Regions from separate parts of the Pseudomonas sp. MT92 genome, predicted to be linked through region 1. Evidence: predicted binding sites of a transcription regulator. Region 1 holds the regulator's gene; each other region holds the start of a gene.

Region 1 (5,563 bases):
GCGGCTGACGCCGGTGCTTCGGCTTTGGGCTCGCTAGCCTTCGCCACCGGTTTCGGGGCCGCGGCCTTGGCCACGGGCGTCGCCACCGAAGCACTGGCGCCGGTAGCAGTACCGACTTCAGTGAACTTGCCTTTGCCGTGCAATTCGTCGAGCAGCGATTCGAACTCGTGATCGCTGATCAGATCACTGCCCGCCGCCGCGGCGTTTGGCGCTGCTGGCGTCGGTACCGAAGCGATGGCCGACTCCAGCGCATCGACAGCAAAGTTGCCCTTGCCGTGCAACTGATCGAGCAAGGCTTCGAATTCGTCGTCGGTGATATCGGAGCTGTCGCCCGCCTCTTTCGGGGCTTGCGGTTCCGTGGACGCAGCAGGCGTCGCCACCACATCGACGGCGAACTGACCTTTACCGTGCAGTTGATCGAGCAACGACTCGAACTCGGCATCGGTGATTTCGTCACTGGCGGCGGCAGCGCCGTCCGGTACTGGAGCAGCAGCTGGCGCTTCAGCCTGGGCCTTGACGGCATTCAGCGAGTCCAGCAGTTGTTCGAATTCGTTGTCGGTGATGTCGCCCGAGTCGCTTTCGGCAACGGGCTCTTCCATCACTTCGGCGACAGGCGCGGGAGCCGCCTCGTCAGCCGATTGCGGCTCGGCCAGACGGGCCAGCGCCGCCAGCAATTCGGGTGTGGCCGCCGTGATCGGACTGCGCTCGCGGACTTCGCCGAACATGCCGTTCACCGCGTCCAGTGCTTCGAGAACCACGTCCATCAATTCCGAGTCAACGCGACGCTCGCCCTTGCGCAGGATGTCGAACACGTTCTCGGCGATGTGACAGCACTCCACCAGCTCATTGAGCTGAAGGAAGCCGGCGCCCCCTTTTACAGTGTGAAAACCGCGAAAAATTGCATTGAGCAAGTCCGCATCATCCGGCCGGCTTTCCAGCTCGACCAGTTGCTCGGACAGTTGCTCTAGAATCTCGCCGGCCTCAACCAGGAAATCCTGAAGGATCTCTTCATCGGCGCCGAAGCTCATTAAGGGGGTGCTCCTACAGGTCTAAAAACCCAAAAAACCTAAAATTCTAAAACGCTAAAATCCCAGGCTGGATAACAAATCGTCCACATCGTCCTGACCGGACACAACGTCTTCTCTTTTATCGGCATGAATCTGCGGACCTTCACCCTGAGAGAGATGTTTTTGTGGATCTTTTTCTGCAAGCATCGCTTCACGGTCATGTTCGATGCCGGCGAAGCGGTCCACCTGACTGGCCATGAGCACGAGCTTGAGCAGGTTGCTTTCGACTTCGGTGACCAGAAGGGTCACACGCTTGATCACCTGACCAGTGAGGTCCTGGTAATCCTGGGCAAGCAGGATGTCGTTCAGGTTGCTCGACACCGCGCGGTTGTCTGCGCTGCTGCGCGACAGGAACCCGTCGACCCGCCGGGCCAGCTCGCGGAACTCTTCAGCCCCGACTTCGCGACGCATGAACCGCCCCCAGTCCGTGCTCAAGGCCTGGGCTTCATCAGCCAGGCTGTTGACCAGCGGCGTGGCGCTTTCCACCAGGTCCATGGTGCGGTTGGCTGCGGCCTCGGTCAGCTTGACCACATACCCCAGACGCTCGGTGGCGTCGGTGATCTGTGACACCTCCTCGGCTTGCGGCATGTGCGGGTCAATCTGGAAATTGACGATCGCACTATGCAGCTCGCGGGTGAGCTTGCCCACTTCCTGGTACAGGCCGCGGTCACGGGTCTGGTTGAGCTCATGGATCAATTGCACAGCATCGCCGAACCTGCCTTTTTCAAGGCTCGCGACCAGTTCGACGGCGTGTTTTTTCAGGGTCGATTCGAAATCGCCCTGCGATGATTCGTTATGTCCCATAGCTCCCCCGTGGCGCAGTTCAACCAATGCGTTCGAAAATCTTCTCGATTTTTTCTTTCAACGCCTGGGCCGTGAAGGGTTTGACCACATAGCCGTTAACGCCCGCCTGGGCCGCTTCGATGATCTGCTCGCGCTTGGCTTCAGCGGTCACCATCAACACGGGCAGATGCTTGAGTTTTTCATCGGCACGCACGTGGCGCAGCAGATCAATACCGGTCATGCCAGGCATGTTCCAGTCCGTCACCAGAAAGTCGATGCTCCCGCTGTTGAGAACCGGAATGGCAGTAGTGCCATCGTCGGCCTCGACCGTGTTGGTGAACCCAAGGTCACGCAACAGGTTTTTTATGATCCGCCGCATCGTTGAGAAGTCATCAACGATGAGGATTTTCATGTTCTTGTCCAATTCGACCTCCAAGCAGACTAAAACGCGCCCAGCACCTGGACGCGCCATTTCAATCAATCTGGCAAAGCACTCAATGACAGTCTGGAGTACAACGGATCGAGACCGGCGCGGTTAATACCCCACCAGTCACGTCGCAGTGCCCCCACACTGCCTTCAGCGCGCTCGCCACTCTCCCAAACGCCCCCGCAAGCGGGCCGCGCACTGGCTGTGTAACTGGCTGACCCGAGATTCGCTAACCCCCAGGACCTCACCGATTTCCTTGAGATTCAACTCTTCGTCGTAGTACAGCGCCAACACCAGTCGCTCGCGCTCCGGCAAATTGGCAATCGCATCCGCCAGCGCCGCCTGGAAGCGTTCATCTTCCAGATCGCGTGACGGCTCGAGATGAGCACTCGCGCCATCCTCGTGCAGCCCTTCGTGTTCGCCGTCCTGCAACAGATCGTCGAAGCTGAACAACCGGCTGCCCAGGGTGTCGTTCAAAATCCCGTAATAATCATCGAGACTCAATTGGAGTTCGGCCGCAACTTCGTGATCTTTAGCGTCACGGCCGGTTTTAGCTTCAATCGAGCGAATTGCGTCGCTGACCATGCGCGTGTTGCGGTGAACCGAACGAGGCGCCCAGTCCCCCTTGCGCACTTCATCGAGCATGGCGCCGCGGATTCGTATGCCCGCGTACGTTTCGAAACTCGCGCCTTTGCTGGCGTCGTATTTGGCCGACACTTCCAGCAGGCCGATCATCCCGGCCTGGATCAGGTCTTCGACCTGGACACTGGCCGGCAGACGCGCCAGCAAATGGTAGGCAATGCGTTTAACCAGTGGCGCGTAACGCTCGATCAACTCGTACTGCGCGTCACGTGCCGACTTCTTGTAAAGGTTGTAACCGCTGGCGGTCATAGCACGGGTCCTGCCGTTTGTTGCACAAGGCGCTCAACGAAAAACTCCAGGTGTCCACGCGGGTTGGCAGGCAGCGGCCAGGTGTCGACTTTCTGGGCGATAGCCTTGAACGCCAGCGAGCACTTGGAGCGCGGGAACGCTTCGTAGACGGCACGTTGCTTCTGTACCGCCTTGCGTACGCTTTCGTCGTAAGGCACGGCACCGACATATTGCAGGGCGACGTCAAGAAAGCGATCCGTGACCTTGGTCAGTTTGGCGAACAGATTGCGGCCTTCCTGCGGGCTCTGCGCCATGTTGGCCAGGACCCGGAAACGGTTCATGCCGTAATCGCGGTTGAGCAATTTGATCAAGGCGTAGGCGTCGGTGATCGAAGTCGGCTCATCGCAGACCACCAGCAAGACTTCCTGCGCCGCGCGGACAAAACTGACTACCGAGTCACCAATGCCCGCAGCGGTGTCGATCACCAGTACGTCGAGGTTGTCGCCGATGTCGCTGAAGGCCTGGATCAGGCCGGCGTGTTGCGCCGGACTCAGATGAACCATGCTCTGGGTGCCGGACGCGGCCGGCACGATGCGGATGCCGCCCGGCCCCTGCAACAGGACGTCACGCAGCTCGCAGCGGCCTTCGATTACGTCGGCCAGGGTACGTTTGGGTGTCAGGCCCAGGAGAACGTCGACGTTCGCCAGCCCCAGGTCGGCGTCCAGCAGCATGACGCGACGGCCAAGCTCAGCTAAAGCCAGGGACAAGTTCACTGACACGTTAGTCTTCCCGACGCCACCTTTGCCGCCGGTCACCGCGATCACCTGTACGGGATGCATGCTGCCCATGTTATTTCTTTACCTTGTCTTGCATAGACGGAGGCCACATTACTGGCTGCGCGTTCTCAACCGGAACAATGCATGGCAGACCATCGATGTAGGTACAAAAACTATTCATTTTTACCTCAGCCAACCTGCTTGGTCGGACTGTGGTAGATGTCAGCGAACATGTCAGCCATGGCTTCTTCGCTGGGTTCTTCCTGCATTTGCACGCTAACGGCGCGACTGACCAACTGATGACGACGCGGCAGATGCAAATCATCCGGAATCCGCGGGCCATCGGTCAGGTAGGCCACCGGCAGTTCATGACTGATGGCCAGGCTCAACACCTCGCCCAGACTGGCCGTTTCATCCAGTTTAGTCAGGATGCAGCCGGCGAGCCCGCAGCGCTTGTAACTGTGATAAGCGGCGGTTAGAACCTGTTTCTGGCTGGTGGTTGCCAGAACCAGATAATTTTTCGATTTGATGCCCCGACCGGCCAGGCTTTCGAGCTGCATGCGCAGGGCCGGATCACTGGCCTGCAGGCCGGCGGTATCGATCAGCACCACGCGCTTGCGCAGCAATGGATCCAGCGCCTGCACCAGCGATTGCCCCGGATCGACATGGGTCACCGACACATTGAGAATCCGACCAAGGGTCTTGAGCTGCTCCTGGGCACCGATGCGGAAGCTGTCCATGCTCACCAGCGCGATGTTCTGCGGGCCGTACTTGAGCACGTAACGGGCGGCCAGCTTGGCCAGGGTGGTGGTCTTGCCCATGCCGGCGGGGCCGACCATGGCAATCACGCCGCCCTCTTCCAGCGGCTCCATTTCCGGCGTAGCGATCATCCGCGCCAGGTGCGCCAGCAGCATGCGCCAGGCCTGACGGGGTTCGTCGATATCGGTGATCAGCGCCAGCAGATCCCGTGACAACGGGCCGGACAGGCCGATGCGCTGCAAACGGCGCCACAGGTTCGCCTGATCCGGACGACTGCCTTGCAGCTGGTTCCAGGCCAGGGAGCCGAGCTGTACTTCCATCAGCTCACGCAAGCTGTTGAGTTCGAAACGCATGGAGTCCAATGCCCGCGGGTCCACACCGCTCGACGCTGGCGCTGCAGCGGGTGCAGGACGACGGGGTTCGGCATACGTCGGTTCGATCAACGGCTCGGCAGCGGTCAACGGCAAGCCGGCGAACAATTGACGATTGGTGCCAATGTCGCTCTCGCCATCGCCTCGCAGGCTCAATTCAGCCTGGGCGGTGACGATCCGCGATTGCGTCTTGCGCAGCTCGTCCTCAAGCTCCATGTTCGGCACACGCGGGGCCAGCGCCGACAGCTTGTAATCCAGGGCAGCCGTGAGTTCGACACCACCGGCGATACGGCGGTTGCCAATGATGGCGGCGTCGGCGCCCAGCTCATCACGAACCAGCTTCATGGCCTGACGCATATCGGCGGCGAAAAAACGCTTAACTTGCATAAACCACTACCTCAGCCGTTGGGCCCTACTGTCGCAACGATGGTCACTTGCTTGTTGTCAGGGATTTCCTGGTAAGCCAACACGTGCAAACCCGGGACTGCCAGCCGGCCAAATCGCGAAAGC
Region 2 (5,563 bases), on a different contig from region 1:
TCAATTTACGACAAAAAAGTTGAGCAAAAAATCGGAGCAACCGCAGTCTGGCTGATACAGCACACTCAACCACGGCCAAAAAGTAACCGATATTTTCCGTACTTATATTCATACCAGAAATATCACACACCACGTATCCACTTACTCTTACAGCGAAGAAAATCTGACAAACAATCATTACAAAGACACAATTTAAAACCCACTTCCAGCCAAGCCAAATTAAATCAACACAACGCTCACACACATTAAAATGGATATACTTCCTATACAAATCCAAATCATTAACAACACCCAACCAAAATATCGTTATTAAGTCACCGAGAAAAGACAAATTATATATGAGTGAACAACATGACAAAACTCAAAAAAAGAATCACCAACCCCATGACCGTTATCGCGATATTCGCAACACTTTCTGAAACATCCGCAGCGATTTCTCTACCCTTTCTGGATAATAAGGAGAGAGAAATCTACATATGGTTCCTGATCAGCTTCCCCTTTTATTTACTGCTTCTATTTTTCGTCACACTCAACTTTAATTATCGCTCGCTGTATGCGCCTTCAGATTTTGACAAGGGAAAGCACTTCATAAAAGTGCTGGACAAGTCCAAGCATCCAGAAAACAGCCACTCAACGACGTCAAGTGAACATACTGAACGGCATAAGCCAGTGGATGCCGGGCGATCCGCTTCGCCCCCCTGCGCCGCTCAGGCCTCGCTCGTAGACCCAGGCTTGCAGGGTCTGCCCTCGGTTGAACATCACATCCGAATGACCACGCTGCTCAAGGAGTTATGCATCATTGATGCACGCTGCCTGAGCAAAAAAATCGAATTCAGCGCTTTATTGGAGAATATCGAGAGGCCACGGGACAGGCAGGCACACGTGATTTTGTTTCTCACCTGCGCAGAATCGGAGGCCATACTGAAAAACTGTGCAATCAAACATTCCAAGCTGACGCGCAAGCGCCATAGCGCCACATGTTGCGCTGCTTACAATTTGAACACACATGAGGTGACGGTCATTGACCATAGCGGCCAATCGATATCAGAGACGCGCGGGAAATATCAGAGGGAGACAGATAGCAGATAAAGAGGGTGACAAGAAAATCGCGATGTCGAAGGACCAGATAAACACTATTTCGGGCTTGTGGCCTCGTCGATGACGAGGCCACAAATCCCTTACCCGCTCAAAGGCCTTAGAAAAGCTTCCGGCCCTTGTTCGCAGCAATGCGCATGCGCAATGCGTTGAGCTTGATGAAACCCGCCGCGTCGGCCTGATTGTAGGCGCCGCCATCTTCCTCGAAGGTCGCGATGTTGGCGTCGAACAACGACTCGTCGGACTTGCGACCGGTCACGATCACATTGCCCTTGTACAGCTTCAGGCGCACAACGCCATTCACGTGAGCCTGGGACGCGTCGATCATCTGCTGCAGCATCAGACGCTCCGGGCTCCACCAGTAGCCGGTGTAGATCAGGCTGGCGTACTTCGGCATCAACTCGTCCTTGAGGTGAGCCACTTCGCGGTCCAGGGTGATCGATTCGATCGCACGGTGGGCGCGCAGCATGATGGTGCCGCCAGGTGTCTCGTAGCAGCCACGGGACTTCATGCCCACGTAACGGTTCTCGACGATGTCCAGACGGCCGATGCCGTGTTCACCACCGATACGGTTCAACGTCGCCAGCACGGTAGCCGGGGTCATTTCGACGCCGTCCAGTGCGACGATGTCGCCGTTGCGGTAGGTCAATTCCAGATACTGCGGCTTGTCAGGCGCCTTCTCCGGGGAGACGGTCCAACGCCACATGTCTTCTTCGTGCTCGGTCCAGGTGTCTTCCAGCACGCCGCCTTCATAGGAGATGTGCAACAGGTTGGCATCCATCGAGTACGGGGATTTCTTCTTGCCGTGACGCTCGATCGGGATTGCGTGCTTCTCGGCGTAGTCCATCAGCTTCTCGCGGGACAGCAGGTCCCACTCGCGCCAAGGGGCAATCACTTTCACGCCTGGTTTCAAGGCATAGGCGCCCAGTTCGAAACGAACCTGGTCGTTGCCCTTGCCGGTAGCGCCGTGGGAAATGGCGTCTGCGCCGGTTTCGTTGGCGATTTCGATCAGGCGTTTGGCGATCAACGGACGAGCGATGGAAGTACCCAGCAGGTACTCGCCTTCGTAAACGGTGTTGGCGCGGAACATCGGGAAAACGAAATCGCGCACGAACTCTTCGCGCAAGTCGTCGATGTAGATCTCTTTCACGCCCATGGCCTGAGCCTTGGCGCGTGCCGGTTCGACCTCTTCGCCCTGACCCAGGTCAGCGGTGAAGGTCACCACTTCACAGTTATAAGTATCCTGCAGCCACTTGAGGATCACCGAAGTGTCCAGGCCGCCGGAATACGCCAGAACGACCTTGTTTACGTCCGCCATGCCATCACTCCACGGGGTTCTACGGAAAGCCGGGAAGTCTACCGCTCATGCAGGATAATTTACAGAGGCGCGACAGCTTATGACGACGAAGCGACAGATTATGTCGAGAGCGCGACGATGACCGGCGAGTCAGGAGGTCGCCGATGTGGCTGGCTTCGTGGCCTGCGGGGCCACCTGCTCTGGCGGAGCTCCGCGTTCCAGGCGAACGGCGACCCGACGGTTCTTGGCCCGATTGGCATTGTTTGTGTTGGGTGCCAGTGGGTAACGCTCACCGTGGAAGCGCATGGTGACCTGCGATTCCTGAATGCCATTGGCCTTGAAGAACTCCATGACCGCCAGGGCCCGGCGCCGTGACAGGTCGCGGTTGGTCAGGCGGTTGCCGCTGTTGTCGGAATGACCGTCGAGTTCGATGTGATTGACCGTCGGATCGGCCTTCATGTACTCCAGCATCACCTGCAGCTTGGCTTTCGCCGCCGCATCCAGGTCGATACCGCCACCAGGGAAACCAACTTCGGATTGTTTCACCTGCTCGAAGTTCTGCGGCAACAACTTCGCCACGCAACCCTGATAGTCGGCAAACGCCTTGCTGAACTTGACCGGCAGCAACCGCACTTCCGACACACGCCCATCCCCCGAAGAATGCCGGATCACAGGGCTGCGTCCGTCCATCAGGCCACTGATCAATCGCCCCGCCTGCACCTGCGAACTGTTGAACAGCACATTGCCGCTGCCGATTCTCACCGAACCCAGGTTGATATCGCCCCGCCCCGGTTGCCACGGCGCAGCCGCCGCCAGCAAGGTGGCCGACCCGCCACCCATCATGGCGTTGTAGGCATTCAGACGAAACGTCGCCTGCTCGCCAGCACGGCGCACGAATTGTCCCGAGCCAAAATCAGTGATCGGCTGGGTCAGTCTGCATTCGAACTTGTCACCTTCGACCGTCCACTCGATGCTCTCCAGTCGGGTCTGGAAAGTGAGCGCCATCGCAGGAAGGCTGGCAAACACACTGAGCAAGGCTAAATAACGCTGGCGCACGGGAGGCTCCACTGGCTTCTACAACAAAAAGACCGACACACATATGTTTACGGCATACCTGTTGGATATCGGAAGCTTCCCGTAAAACTTGATAGCGAGTGCCTGCAAGAGTCTTTTCCGGTAGCATTCCCCTCAGTTTGACCCGCCTGGAATCCCCTCATGTCCGACCGCCTGACCCTGCTGCGTCCCGACGACTGGCACATTCATCTTCGCGATGGTGCCGTGTTGACCAATACCGTTGCGGATGTTGCGCGCACCTTTGGTCGCGCCATCATCATGCCCAACCTGGTTCCGCCGGTCCGTAATGCGGCTGAGGCCGACGGCTATCGCCAGCGGATTCTCGCTGCTCGCCCGGCCGGCAGCCATTTCGAACCGCTGATGGTCCTGTACCTGACCGACCGCACCCAGCCTGAAGAAATTCGCGAGGCCAAGGCCTGCGGTTTCGTCCACGCCGCCAAGCTGTACCCGGCCGGCGCGACCACCAACTCGGACTCTGGCGTCACCAGCATCGACAAGATCTTTCCCGCACTGGAGGCCATGGCCGAAGTCGGAATGCCCTTGTTGATCCACGGCGAAGTCACCCGTGGCGATGTCGATGTATTCGACCGCGAAAAGATCTTCATCGATGAGCACATGCGCCGTGTGGTCGAGCGTTTCCCGACCCTGAAAGTGGTGTTCGAACACATCACGACCACAGACGCCGTGCAGTTCGTCAACTCGGCTTCGGCCAACGTGGGCGCGACCATCACAGCGCATCACCTGCTATACAACCGCAACCACATGCTGGTGGGCGGGATTCGTCCGCACTTCTACTGCCTGCCGATCCTCAAGCGCAATACGCACCAGGAAGCCCTGCTCGACGCCGCCACCAGCGGCAGCGAGAAGTTCTTCCTCGGCACAGACTCGGCGCCCCACGCCCAGCATGCCAAAGAAGCCGCTTGTGGCTGCGCTGGCTGCTACACCGCCTATGCCGCGATCGAGTTGTATGCCGAAGCCTTCGAACAGCGCAATGCGCTGGACAAGCTGGAAGCCTTCGCCAGCCTCAACGGCCCGCGTTTCTATGGCCTGCCGGCGAACACCGATCGCATCACCCTGGTCCGCGAAGAATGGACCGCCCCCACCAGCCTGCCGTTTGGCGAGCTGACCGTTATCCCGCTGCGCGCCGGTGAAAAACTGCGCTGGCGCCTGCTGGAGGAACACGCGTGAGTGAAGAGCATTTCGACGACGAACAGGAAGGTCATGGCGGCGGAGGCGGTCCCCGTCATCCAATGGCTGCCAGGTTTCGTGGTTACCTGCCCGTTGTCGTCGACGTAGAAACCGGTGGTTTCAACTCGGCCACCGACGCCCTGCTGGAAATTGCCGCGACCACCATCGCCATGGATGAAAAGGGGTTTGTGTACCCGGATCACACCTACTTCTTCCGTGTCGAGCCGTTCGAAGGCGCGAACATCGAAGCCGCCGCCCTGGAATTCACCGGGATCAAGCTCGATCACCCGTTGCGCATGGCCGTGAGTGAAGAAACAGCCCTGAACGACATCTTCCGTGGCGTACGCAAGGCCCTCAAGGCCAATGGATGCAAACGGGCGATCCTGGTCGGACATAACAGCAGCTTCGACTTGGGCTTCCTCAACGCTGCGGTCGCGCGCCTGGACATGAAGCGCAATCCGTTTCACCCGTTCTCCAGTTTCGATACCGCGACCCTGGCCGGTCTGGCTTACGGCCAAACCGTGCTGGCCAAGGCCTGTCAGGCAGCCGATATCGACTTCGATGGTCGCGAGGCTCACTCGGCTCGCTACGACACCGAGAAGACGGCCGAGCTGTTCTGCGGCATCGTCAACCGCTGGAAACAGATGGGCGGCTGGGAAGATTTCGACGATTGACCTGTAGGAGCGAGGCTGCTCGCAATAGTGGTCAACGATAACGCGGGGGATCTGGCTCTCTGCGGTATCCAGCGTTCATCGCTAGCAGGCTCGCTCCAACAGAAAGCATAAAAAACACCCATAAAAAAACCGGCCTCGAAGGCCGGTTTTTTTGTACCTGGAACGTGCCTTACAGAGCAGCAGCGTGCTCAGTCAGGTAAGCCGCAACGCCTTCTGGCGAAGCGTTCATGCCTTT
Region 3 (5,563 bases), on a different contig from region 1:
AAATCCAGTACCGCCCGGCGCGGGTGCTGATGCAAGACTTCACTGGCGTGCCCGCCGTGGTCGACTTGGCGGCCATGCGCGCGGCGATGGCCAAGGCTGGCGGTGACCCGCAACGAATCAATCCACTGTCGCCAGTAGACCTGGTGATCGACCACTCAGTGATGGTCGACAAATTCGCCAGCAGCAGCGCCTTCGAACAGAACGTCGACATCGAAATGCAGCGCAACGGCGAACGTTATGCCTTCCTGCGCTGGGGCCAGAGTGCCTTCGACAACTTCAGCGTGGTGCCGCCGGGCACCGGGATCTGCCACCAGGTCAACCTGGAGTACCTCGGTCGCACGGTCTGGACCAAGGACGAGGACGGACGCACCTACGCCTTCCCGGACACACTGGTGGGCACGGACTCCCACACCACCATGATCAACGGTCTGGGCGTGCTCGGCTGGGGCGTTGGCGGGATCGAAGCGGAAGCGGCGATGCTCGGCCAGCCGGTGTCGATGCTGATTCCCGAAGTGATCGGCTTCAAGCTCAGCGGCAAACTCAAGGAAGGCATCACCGCCACCGATCTGGTGCTGACGGTCACCCAAATGCTGCGCAAGAAAGGCGTGGTCGGCAAGTTCGTCGAATTCTATGGCGACGGGCTGGACGACCTGCCGTTGGCCGACCGCGCGACCATCGCCAACATGGCCCCGGAATACGGCGCCACCTGCGGTTTCTTCCCGGTGGACGAGGTGACGCTGGAGTACCTGCGCCTGTCCGGCCGCCCCCTCTCGACCGTCAAATTGGTCGAGGCCTACAGCAAGGCCCAGGGCCTGTGGCGCCTGCCGGGCAAAGAGCCCGTATTCACCGACAGCCTCGCGCTGGATATGGGCAGCGTCGAAGCCAGCCTCGCCGGGCCGAAGCGCCCGCAAGACCGCGTGTCGCTGCCGAACGTCGCGCAAGCGTTCAGCGATTTCCTCGGTGTCCAGCTCAAACCCACCAGCAAGGAAGAAGGCCGCCTCGAAAGCGAGGGCGGTGGCGGTGTGGCCGTGGGCAATGCGGACATGGCCGGCGAAGCGGACTATGAATACGAGGGCCAGACCCATCGGCTGAAAAACGGCGCGGTGGTGATTGCCGCGATCACCTCCTGCACCAACACCTCCAATCCGAGCGTAATGATGGCCGCCGGTCTGGTGGCGAAAAAAGCCGTGGAAAAAGGCCTGCAACGCAAACCCTGGGTGAAAAGCTCGCTGGCTCCTGGCTCGAAAGTGGTCACCGACTACTACAAGGCAGCCGGGCTCACGCAGTATCTGGATCAACTGGGTTTCGCCCTGGTCGGCTACGGCTGCACCACCTGCATCGGCAACTCCGGGCCGCTGTCGGAACCGATCGAAAAAGCCATCCAGCAGGCCGACCTTACCGTGGCCTCGGTGCTATCGGGCAACCGCAACTTTGAGGGCCGGGTGCATCCGCTGGTGAAAACCAACTGGCTGGCCTCCCCGCCGCTGGTGGTCGCTTATGCGTTGGCGGGCACGGTGCGCATCGACCTCAGCACCGAGCCGCTGGGTGAGGACCAGAACGGCAACCTGGTGTACCTGCGCGATATCTGGCCGAGCAGCAAGGAAATCGCCGAAGCCGTGGAGCAAGTCAACACCGCGATGTTCCACAAGGAGTACGCCGAAGTGTTTGCCGGCGACGAGCAGTGGCAAGCCATCGAAGTGCCGCAGGCCGCGACTTACGTCTGGCAGGCGGATTCGACCTACATCCAGCATCCACCGTTCTTCGATGACATCGGCGGGCCGCCCCCCGTGGTCAAGGACATTGCCGGCGCCCGCATCCTCGCGCTGCTGGGCGATTCGGTGACCACCGACCACATTTCACCGGCCGGCAACATCAAGGCCGACAGCCCGGCGGGGCGCTATCTGCGCGAGAAAGGCGTGGAGCCACGGGACTTCAACTCCTACGGTTCGCGGCGCGGAAACCATGAAGTGATGATGCGCGGCACCTTCGCCAACATCCGCATTCGCAACGAAATGCTTGGCGGCGAAGAAGGTGGCAACACCCTCTATATACCGACTGGCGAGAAACTGGCGATCTACGACGCAGCCATGCGCTATCAAGCCTCGGGCACGCCGCTGGTGGTGATCGCCGGGCAAGAATACGGCACCGGGTCGAGCCGGGACTGGGCGGCCAAGGGCACTAATCTGCTGGGGGTCAAAGCGGTCATCGCCGAAAGCTTTGAGCGTATTCACCGCTCCAACCTGGTGGGAATGGGCGTGTTGCCGCTGCAATTCAAACTCGACCAGAACCGCAAGAGCCTGAACCTGACCGGCAAGGAAACCCTGGACATCCAAGGCCTGACCGGCGTTGAGCTGACGCCACGGATGAACCTGAACCTGGTCATCACCCGTGAAGACGGCAAGAGCGAGAAAATCGAGGTGCTGTGCCGAATCGATACGCTGAACGAAGTGGAATACTTCAAGTCGGGAGGGATCTTACATTACGTGCTGCGGCAGTTGATTGCCTCATGACGGCGTACTGACAAAGACACCGCCTTCGGGCGGTGTTTTTTTTGGGATCACAAAAATCCATGTGCGGGCCTGCTCGCGATGACGGTGTACCATTCATGGACGATGATGAATGACCCTCTGCTATCGCGAGCAAGCTCGCTCCTGAACCGGAGATAGGGTCACCCCACAGAACGTCAGACACAAGGACTTGCAATGCTCGCCCTGCCATGGACATTTCTGGCCCTGCTCTCCCTCGGCTACGGCATGGCCCTGGCCTATGGTCACCTCGGCTGGTTCGCCGGAATCTCCGTCGCGTTGTTGCTGATGGCCGCTTTCGCCGCTCGCCAGCAAACAATTCAGTTCGGCCGCTGCCTCGGCCACGGCTTGTTCATCTTTCTGGCCCTGGCACTGGCGCTGCACTGGCTGCCCGGTTTCTACAATGGTCGCGTTATCGCCCCCCAGCGCTTCACCGACGACGCCTTGCCGTTTTCCATGTACCTGAATCTGGACAAACCCCTGATCGGTTTCTGGCTATTGTTGGTGTGCCCATGGATTGTCGGCCAGCGGTCGTTGCGAGTGTCCCTGTATGCCACCGCGCTGGCGTTGACCTTGAGTGCGGTGCTGGCACTGGGTGGCGCGCTGTTGCTGGGCGTCATCGCTTGGGCGCCGAAATGGCCGGACCAGGCCTGGATCTGGCTGCTCAACAACTTGCTACTGGTAACACTGGTCGAAGAAGCACTCTTTCGCGGCTATATACAGGGTGGCCTGAACCGTTGCCTGAAAAACCTGGCTTATGGCGAAAACCTCGCCCTGCTGCTCACCTCACTGCTGTTCGGCCTGGCGCATGCCGGTGCGGGCTGGCAATGGGTACTGCTGGCGAGCCTGGCCGGCGTCGGTTATGGTCTGGCCTACCGTTTTGGCGGACTGTCTGCCGCCATCGCCACCCACTTCGGTTTGAACCTGCTGCACTTCGGACTGTTCACCTATCCAATGCTCACCGGCTGACGCATGGGTCATTTTGCGACGCACCACCGATAATCGAAAATTCGTCTCAACAAATAGCCATGGGTGCCGATACAGCACTTGAAAGCCTTGCGGATAAAAAAAAGCCATGCGTAACAACCAACCAATTACACAACGCGAACGGACCTTTCCGGCTCAGCAACGGTTGATTTCCACCACTGATGCCAAAGGCCTGATCACCTACTGCAACGACGACTTCGTCGACATCAGCGGGTTTTCTCAGGAAGAACTGATCCGTGCCCCGCACAACCTGGTGCGTCACCCCGACGTCCCGGCCGCGGTGTTCTCGCACATGTGGGCAACACTGAAACAAGGCTTGCCATGGATGGGTATCGTCAAGAATCGCTGCAAGAGCGGTGATCACTACTGGGTCAACGCCTATGTGACGCCGATCTTCGAAGGCAATCAGGTGATCGGTTACGAGTCGGTGCGGGTCAAGCCCACCGCGGAGCAGATCCGCCGTGCCGAAGCGCTTTACCAGCGCATCAATCAGGGCAAGTCGGCCATTCCTTCCTCCGATAAATGGTTGCCGATTCTGCAGGACTGGTTGCCGTTCATTCTGGTCAGCCAACTGAGTTTCATGATTGGCGCCACGCTGAACTCCCACTGGGGGTTTGCCCTGGCCGCCGGTCTCTCGGTGCCCCTGGGCCTGATGGGCCTGGGCTGGCAACAACGCGGGATCAAGCGCTTGTTGCGACTGGCCGAGCAGACCACGTCCGACCCGCTGATCGCGCAGATGTATACCGACAGCAGCGGTGCCCAGGCACGTCTGGAGATGTCGATCCTCAGCCAGGAAGCCCGCCTGAAAACCTGCCTGACCCGCCTGCAGGACACCGCCGAGCACCTGACCGATCAGGCGAAACAATCGGACACCCTGGCCCACAACAGTTCCTCGGGCCTGGAGCGCCAGCGCGTCGAAACCGAGCAGGTGGCCACCGCCGTCAATGAGATGGCCGCCACCACCCAGGAAGTCGCCAGCCACGTGCAACGCACCGCCGACGCTACCCAGGAAGCCAATCGCCTGACCAGTCGCGGCCGTGACATCGCCGGGGAAACCCGCGAAGCCATTCAGCGCCTGTCGGTGGTGGTCGGGGAAACCGGCCAGACCGTGACCCAACTGGCCAAGGACAGCGACGAAATCGGCGGCGTGGTCGACGTGATCAAAGGCATCGCCGACCAGACCAACCTGCTGGCACTCAACGCTGCTATCGAAGCGGCCCGCGCCGGTGAGATGGGTCGCGGTTTTGCAGTGGTGGCCGATGAAGTACGCCAATTGGCGCAACGCACCAGCGAATCCACCGGGCAGATTCACGCCCTGATCGCCAAGCTCCAGCAAACGGCCAGCACAGCGGTGCAGACCATGGAAGCCGGGCATCGTCAGGCTGAAGAAGGCGTGGCGCGGGTACTGGAAGCGGATCAGGCCTTGGTCGGCATCAGCGAAGCGGTGGCCAACATCACTGACATGACCACCCAGATCGCTGCCGCGACCGAAGAGCAAAGCTCGGTCGCCGAGGAGATCAGCCGCAACATCAGCAACATTTCCATCCTCGCTGACCAAACCTCGGAACAGGCTCAGAACTCGGCGCTGCTGAGTGAAGAGCTGACCAAAACCGCGAATACCCAGTATTCGTTGGTGGAGCGGTTCAACCGCTGATTGCTGCCAGAAAAACAAAACCCGGATCGCGAAAGCTTCCGGGTTTTTTTGAGCCTGTAGACGGGATGCTGCCGGGTCGTCCCGCGACGGGACCATCACAACCTCAACAAACCCTCACCGAAGGAATAAAGCCACCTTCTGCGCTGCAGCCGCCAAGTGCTGCTCATGACTAAACCCCGAAGCCTTCAACGGCTTCAAGTCGTGATCCCCCGCAACCAGCCACATGACCTCGATGCCCGGCGATAACACATACCCCTCGACCGTCTCGCGATTGCCCAGCGCATCCCGCTCGCCTTGCACGATCAGCGTCCGCGCCTTCAACCCCGCCAGATGTTCCACTCGCGGTTTCTCCGGCTTGCCCACCGCATAAAACGGATAGCCCAGGCACACCAACGCA
Region 4 (5,563 bases), on a different contig from region 1:
AACCCTATGTCTCCGATGGATTGATCCACGCCAGCAAACCCTATCCCGACCTGAACGAAGTGCAGGGCCAGCAAGCCGCCAAACGGGCGTTGCTGATTGCTGCAGCCGGCGCGCATAACTTGCTGTTCAGCGGACCTCCGGGAACGGGCAAGACGCTTCTGGCGAGTCGCCTGCCAGGGCTGTTGCCGCCCCTGGCCGAGTGCGAAGCACTGGAAGTGGCGGCGATTCAGTCAGTCACCAGTTGCGTCCCTTTGAGTCATTGGCCGCAGCGCCCCTTCCGACAACCGCACCACTCGGCTTCAGGCCCGGCGCTGGTCGGTGGCGGCTCGAAACCGCAGCCCGGTGAAATTACCCTCGCCCACCACGGTGTTTTGTTTCTCGATGAGCTTCCGGAGTTCGACCGCAAAGTACTGGAGGTGTTAAGGGAGCCTCTGGAGTCGGGCCATATCGTGATTTCCCGAGCGAAGGATCGCGTGCGATTCCCGGCACGTTTTCAGCTGGTGGCGGCAATGAATCCGTGCCCCTGTGGATATCTTGGCGAACCCACTGGCCGCTGCTCCTGCACCCCGGACATGGTCCAGCGCTATCGCAACAAACTGTCCGGGCCGTTGCTGGATCGGATCGATTTGCACCTGACGGTTGCGCGGGAGGCCACGGCGCTGAATCCGACGGTGAAACCCGGAGAGGACAGCGCCAGCGCGGCGGAGCGGGTCGCTGAAGCCCGTGAACGACAGCAAAAGCGCCAAGGGTGCGCCAACGCCTTTCTCGATTTGCCGGGGCTGCGCCGGCACTGCACGTTATCCACAGTCGATGAGACCTGGCTGGAAACGGCCTGTGAAAGGCTGACCCTGTCGCTGCGCTCGGCGCATCGGCTGCTGAAGGTGGCGCGAACCTTGGCGGATCTGGAGCAGGTCGACGGGATCAGGCGTGAGCATCTGGCGGAAGCATTGCAGTATCGGCCGGCGATGCAATAAGTGCCGACGCCGCATCGACTATTTCAAAAGCACCTCAACGAAACCGGTCAACCTCGGCACGCAAGTCTGCCGCCAGCTTCTCCAGCTCTTTGGCAGTGACCGCCAGGTTCGACACCACTTCCCGCTGCTCGCTATTCGCCAGGGCAATGCTTTGCAAGTTACTGCTGAGCAAGGTCGCGGTGCTGCTCTGCTCCTGGGTCGCCGTGGTGATCGCGGCGAATTGCTGGCCAGCCGAACGGCTTTGCTCGTCGATACGCGCCAGCGCGGAGGCGACATTGGCATTGCGCGACAAGCCTTCCTGCATCAGCACATTACCCTGCTCCATGGTGCTGATGGCGTTGCCGGTTTCCTGCTGGATGCTCTGGATCATCACGGAAATCTCGTCCGTGGCCTGACGGGTGCGCGAAGCCAGGTTGCGCACCTCATCGGCCACCACGGCAAAGCCACGCCCCTGCTCACCGGCACGCGCCGCTTCGATCGCAGCATTAAGCGCCAACAAGTTGGTTTGTTCGGCGATCGAGGTGATGACGCCAACGATGCCGCCGATTTCCTGGGAGCGCTGGCCCAAAGTGTTGATCACCGTCGCGGTGCTGTTCAGTGCACCGGCGATTTGCTCCAGGGACGAGGAAGCTTCGTCCATCGACGTGCGACCGATCCGGGTTTGCTGAGCGTTTTCCTGGGCCAGGCGCTGGGTGTTGCCCATGTTGTCGGCGATGTTCAGGGAGGTGGCGCTGAACTCTTCCACGGCCCCGGCCATGCTGGTGATCTCGCCCGATTGCTGCTCCATCCCTTCATAGGCGCCGCCGGATAAACCGGACAAGGCCTGGGCGCGGCTGTTGACCTCCATCGAGGCGTTGCGAATGTGCTCGACCATGGTCGACAACGCTTGACTCATCTGGTTAAACGCACGAGCCAACTGGCCGATTTCATCGTTGCTCGACACGCTTAGACGCACGCTCAAATCACCGGCGCCCAAGGCTTCGGCCTGACGCACCAGATCCCCCAGCGGCGCCAGTTTGCTGCGCAACAGCCAGACGGCCGCGCCGACCGCCAGCAACATCGCCAACAGACTGCCGATAGCCAACTGGATACCGACACTCCAGGTCACAGCGCCGATTTCGGTTTTCGGCATGCTCGCCACCACCGACCACGGGCCGCCTTCAAACGGCACGGCAATGCTGTAGAAATCTTCGGACTTGTCGCTCCAGAACCGGCCTTTGCCCGGCGTCTTGACCAGCGCCACGACGGCCGGCACGGCCTGATCCAGCGCTTGCACACCGGCAATCGGTACCAGCCATTTGTTCTGCTCGTCCAACAGTGCCAGTGAACCGGTCTGGCCGATGCGGAAACGCTTGAGGTTTTCGAACTGCGCGTTCTGCGCGTCGGTGTAATCGAAGCCCACGAACAGGACGGCAATCACCTTGCCGCTGCTGTCCCGTACCGGGGTGTATTGCGTCATGTAGGAGCGATCGAACAGCAAGGCACGCCCGACATAGCCCTGCCCCGCGATCAGGCGTGCGTAGGCCGGGTGAGCATGATCAAGCAGGGTGCCGATGGCCCGGCTGCCGTCCTGTTTGCTCAGGGAGGTACTGACCCGGATAAAGTCTTCGCCGCTGCGCACGAACACTGTCGCCACGCCAGCGGTCATCTGCTTGAACTCATCCACTTCCTTGAAGTTGTTGTTGAGCACTTCGCTGCCCAGATGCAGCCCCGGAGTCTGCGTGCCCGCAACCGTTACCGGCTCATCAGGGTGCACGCTCAGGCCAGCACTGAAACGCTTTTCGAACAGGCCCGCCAGGCGCTGGGTGCTTTCACGCAACGTACCGTGGAAGGTGCTCAGCTGATCGGCCAATAACCGGGCTTCGCTCGCCAGATGCTCTTCGCGGGTGGCCAGGTTGGCGGTGTTCAGCGAACGCAGGGCGAACAAGGTACTTGCGCTGATGACAGTCACCAGAATCACAGCGAGCGCAAGACCCAACTGCGAGGCGATCCGGGCACGAGGTTGAGACATGACGGCTCCTGGCCGAGCGCCCGGATCATCCTGATCGCAACGCACACTCAGCAAAATTTCTGATAATGGGGAAAGCGTCGAACCTGCACGAAGGTCCCACTTGCAGATTTTCGGCGGAGGGAGGGAATACTTGAGTAAAAAACCGGGATATTGCTTAAGGCCGCCATTGCGGCGGCTCTATCGTTTCAGCTCAAGTGCTCGACATCCGGCAATTCCATCGCCCGGACTTCACTTTGCAGGAAATCGCTGAGCCGACGCATACGCTCGCCACCGGGACGGGTTTTCGGCCAGACCAGGTAATAACGCTCGCCGCTGGCGACCGCCGTCGGCCATGGCAGGCTCAAGCGTCCCTGCGCCACATCCTCCGCCACCATCAGCAGATCCCCCATGGACACGCCGTAGCCGCGGGCGGCCGCGATCATGCCCAGTTCCAGCGTATCGAACACCTGCCCCCCCTTGAGTGACACTTGATCGGCCAGGCCCATGCGCTCCAGCCAGTTACGCCAGTCGCGCCGGTCCGGTGTCGGGTGCAGCAACTCGGTGTTCGCCAGCCGCGCCGCGTCCCAGGGCTGATCGCTCGGCAGGTTGGGCGCGCCCACCGGGATCAGTTCCTCGGGAAACAGATAACTCGCCTCCCAATCCGGCGGGAAGTGCCCGTTGCTCAGCAACACGGCACAGTCGAACGGCTCGTCGTTGAAATCCACCGAATCGACATCCATCCAGGCGCTGGTCAATTGCACCTCGTTGCCCGGTTGCAGATGGCGGAAACGACTCAGGCGCGCCAGCAACCAGCGCATGGTCAGGGTCGACGGCGCTTTCATGCGCAGGATGTCGTCTTCGGCGCGCAGGGTGTTACAGGCGCGCTCCAGTGCGGTGAACCCCTCGCGGATGCCCGGCAACAGCAAGCGAGCCGATTCGGTCAGTTGCAGATGGCGACCACTGCGATGAAACAGACGGCAGGCAAAGTGCTCTTCGAGCGTACGAATGTGCCGGCTGACCGCACTCTGGGTGATCGACAGTTCTTCAGCCGCTCGCGTAAACGAACTGTGCCGCGCCGCAGCTTCGAATGCGCGCAAGGCATACAAGGGAGGAAGGCGACGTGACATTGGGAAAGCTCCTACAGCGGGATAAGGCCACCCTAGCAGAAACTCTCCAGCATGAGTTTTAATCATGCCACCCATCCTTTTTATCCCTTTGTGCATTCCGCGCAGAGCGCCGAGAATCGACGCTTTCCTGTCCTCTTTGATAAACGAGCGTGATGACCATGCAGCATCCAGCGCGTATTGAACTCTGGGCCATCCTGCGGCTGGCGGGGCCGTTGATTGCCTCGCAGTTGGCGCACATGTTGATGGTCCTCACCGACACCTTGATGATGGCGCGCCTGAGTCCCGAGGCATTGGCCGGTGGTGGACTCGGCGCGGCGACCTATTCGTTCGTGTCGATTTTTTGCATCGGCGTCATTGCTGCGGTCGGCACCCTGGTGGCGATCCGTCAGGGTGCCGGCGATATCCTCGGCGCGACACGGTTGACCCAGGCCGGATTGTGGCTGGCGTGGCTGATGGCACTGGTCGCCGGTTTGCTGCTGTGGAATCTGAAACCGGTGCTGCTGCTGTTCGGCCAGGCTGAGATCAACGTCCAGTCGGCGGGTCAGTTTCTGATCTTTCTGCCGTTCGCCCTGCCCGGCTACCTGAGCTTCATGGCCCTGCGTGGTTTCACCAGCGCCATCGGCCGGGCCACGCCAGTGATGGTGATCAGCCTGGGCGGTACGGTGGCGAACTTCCTGCTCAACTACGCCCTGATTACCGGCCTGTTCGGCCTGCCGAAACTGGGGCTGATGGGGATTGGCCTGGTCACGGCGATTGTCGCCAACATCATGGCCCTGGCATTGGCGCTGCACATTCGTCGGCATCCGGCTTACGACGCCTATCCGCTACGTCATGGCCTGCTGCGGCTCAACCGGCCGTACCTGAAAGAGCTGTGGCGTCTGGGCCTGCCGATTGGCGGCACCTACGCAGTGGAGGTCGGGTTGTTTGCCTTCGCGGCGCTGTGCATGGGCACCATGGGCAGCACGCCATTGGGAGCACACCAGATCGCCCTGCAGATCGTTTCGGTGGCGTTCATGGTGCCAGCGGGGATTTCCTACGCGATCACCATGCGCATCGGCCAGCACTACGGCGCCGGGCAACTGCCCGATGCACGACTGGCTGGCCGGGTCGGCCTCGCTTTCGGTGCTGCGGCGATGCTGTGTTTTGCGATGGTGTTCTGGCTGTTGCCGAACCAGTTGGTGGGGCTGTTTCTTGACCACAACGACCCGGCGTTTCGCGACGTCATCCACCTGGCGGTGAGCCTGTTGGCGGTGGCGGCGTGGTTCGAGCTGTTCGACGGGACGCAAACCATCGCCATGGGCTGCATTCGTGGCCTCAAGGACGCCAAGACCACGTTCCTGGTTGGTCTGGCTTGCTATTGGCTGATCGGCGCGCCAGCGGCCTGGTGGATGGCGTTCGACTTGCAATGGGGGCCGACGGGCGTCTGGTGGGGCCTGGCGCTGGGCCTGGCGTGCTCGGCGGTGAGCCTGACA

What was found. The regulator FliA, encoded in region 1, starts transcription of late flagellar genes. The targets are predictions, from matches to a motif close to CTAAAGTTTNNNNNNNNNNNGCCGNTAA.
Region 2: AC1Q6D_RS13240 (flagellar protein MotY) is a predicted target of FliA. The motif match lies at 3,514-3,541, and genes of this name have one in related genera.
Region 3: AC1Q6D_RS19605 (methyl-accepting chemotaxis protein) is a predicted target of FliA. The motif match lies at 3,540-3,567, and genes of this name have one in related genera.
Region 4: AC1Q6D_RS00835 (methyl-accepting chemotaxis protein) is a predicted target of FliA. The motif match lies at 3,093-3,120, and genes of this name have one in related genera.

What each region holds. Positions count from the first base shown of each region.
Region 1 covers NZ_JBXAFA010000008.1:209,903-215,465, reverse strand. The annotation lists gene AC1Q6D_RS17020 (chemotaxis protein CheA) at 1-1,028, opposite strand, end outside; gene AC1Q6D_RS17015 (protein phosphatase CheZ) at 1,083-1,871, opposite strand; gene AC1Q6D_RS17010 (chemotaxis response regulator CheY) at 1,891-2,262, opposite strand; gene fliA (RNA polymerase sigma factor FliA) at 2,428-3,168, opposite strand; gene fleN (flagellar synthesis regulator FleN) at 3,165-3,995, opposite strand; gene flhF (flagellar biosynthesis GTPase FlhF) at 4,112-5,440, opposite strand; gene flhA (flagellar biosynthesis protein FlhA) at 5,452-5,563, opposite strand, start outside.
Region 2 covers NZ_JBXAFA010000006.1:132,775-138,337, forward strand. The annotation lists gene AC1Q6D_RS13230 (hypothetical protein) at 352-1,089, shown strand; gene AC1Q6D_RS13235 (argininosuccinate synthase) at 1,196-2,413, opposite strand; gene AC1Q6D_RS13240 (flagellar protein MotY) at 2,543-3,448, opposite strand; gene pyrC (dihydroorotase) at 3,608-4,654, shown strand; gene rnt (ribonuclease T) at 4,651-5,328, shown strand; gene AC1Q6D_RS13255 (peroxiredoxin) at 5,498-5,563, opposite strand, start outside.
Region 3 covers NZ_JBXAFA010000010.1:158,387-163,949, reverse strand. The annotation lists gene acnA (aconitate hydratase AcnA) at 1-2,510, shown strand, start outside; gene AC1Q6D_RS19610 (CPBP family glutamic-type intramembrane protease) at 2,703-3,494, shown strand; gene AC1Q6D_RS19605 (methyl-accepting chemotaxis protein) at 3,601-5,166, shown strand; gene AC1Q6D_RS19600 (alpha/beta family hydrolase) at 5,281-5,563, opposite strand, start outside.
Region 4 covers NZ_JBXAFA010000001.1:174,769-180,331, reverse strand. The annotation lists gene AC1Q6D_RS00840 (YifB family Mg chelatase-like AAA ATPase) at 1-974, shown strand, start outside; gene AC1Q6D_RS00835 (methyl-accepting chemotaxis protein) at 1,009-2,985, opposite strand; gene AC1Q6D_RS00830 (LysR substrate-binding domain-containing protein) at 3,171-4,091, opposite strand; gene AC1Q6D_RS00825 (NorM family multidrug efflux MATE transporter) at 4,250-5,563, shown strand, end outside.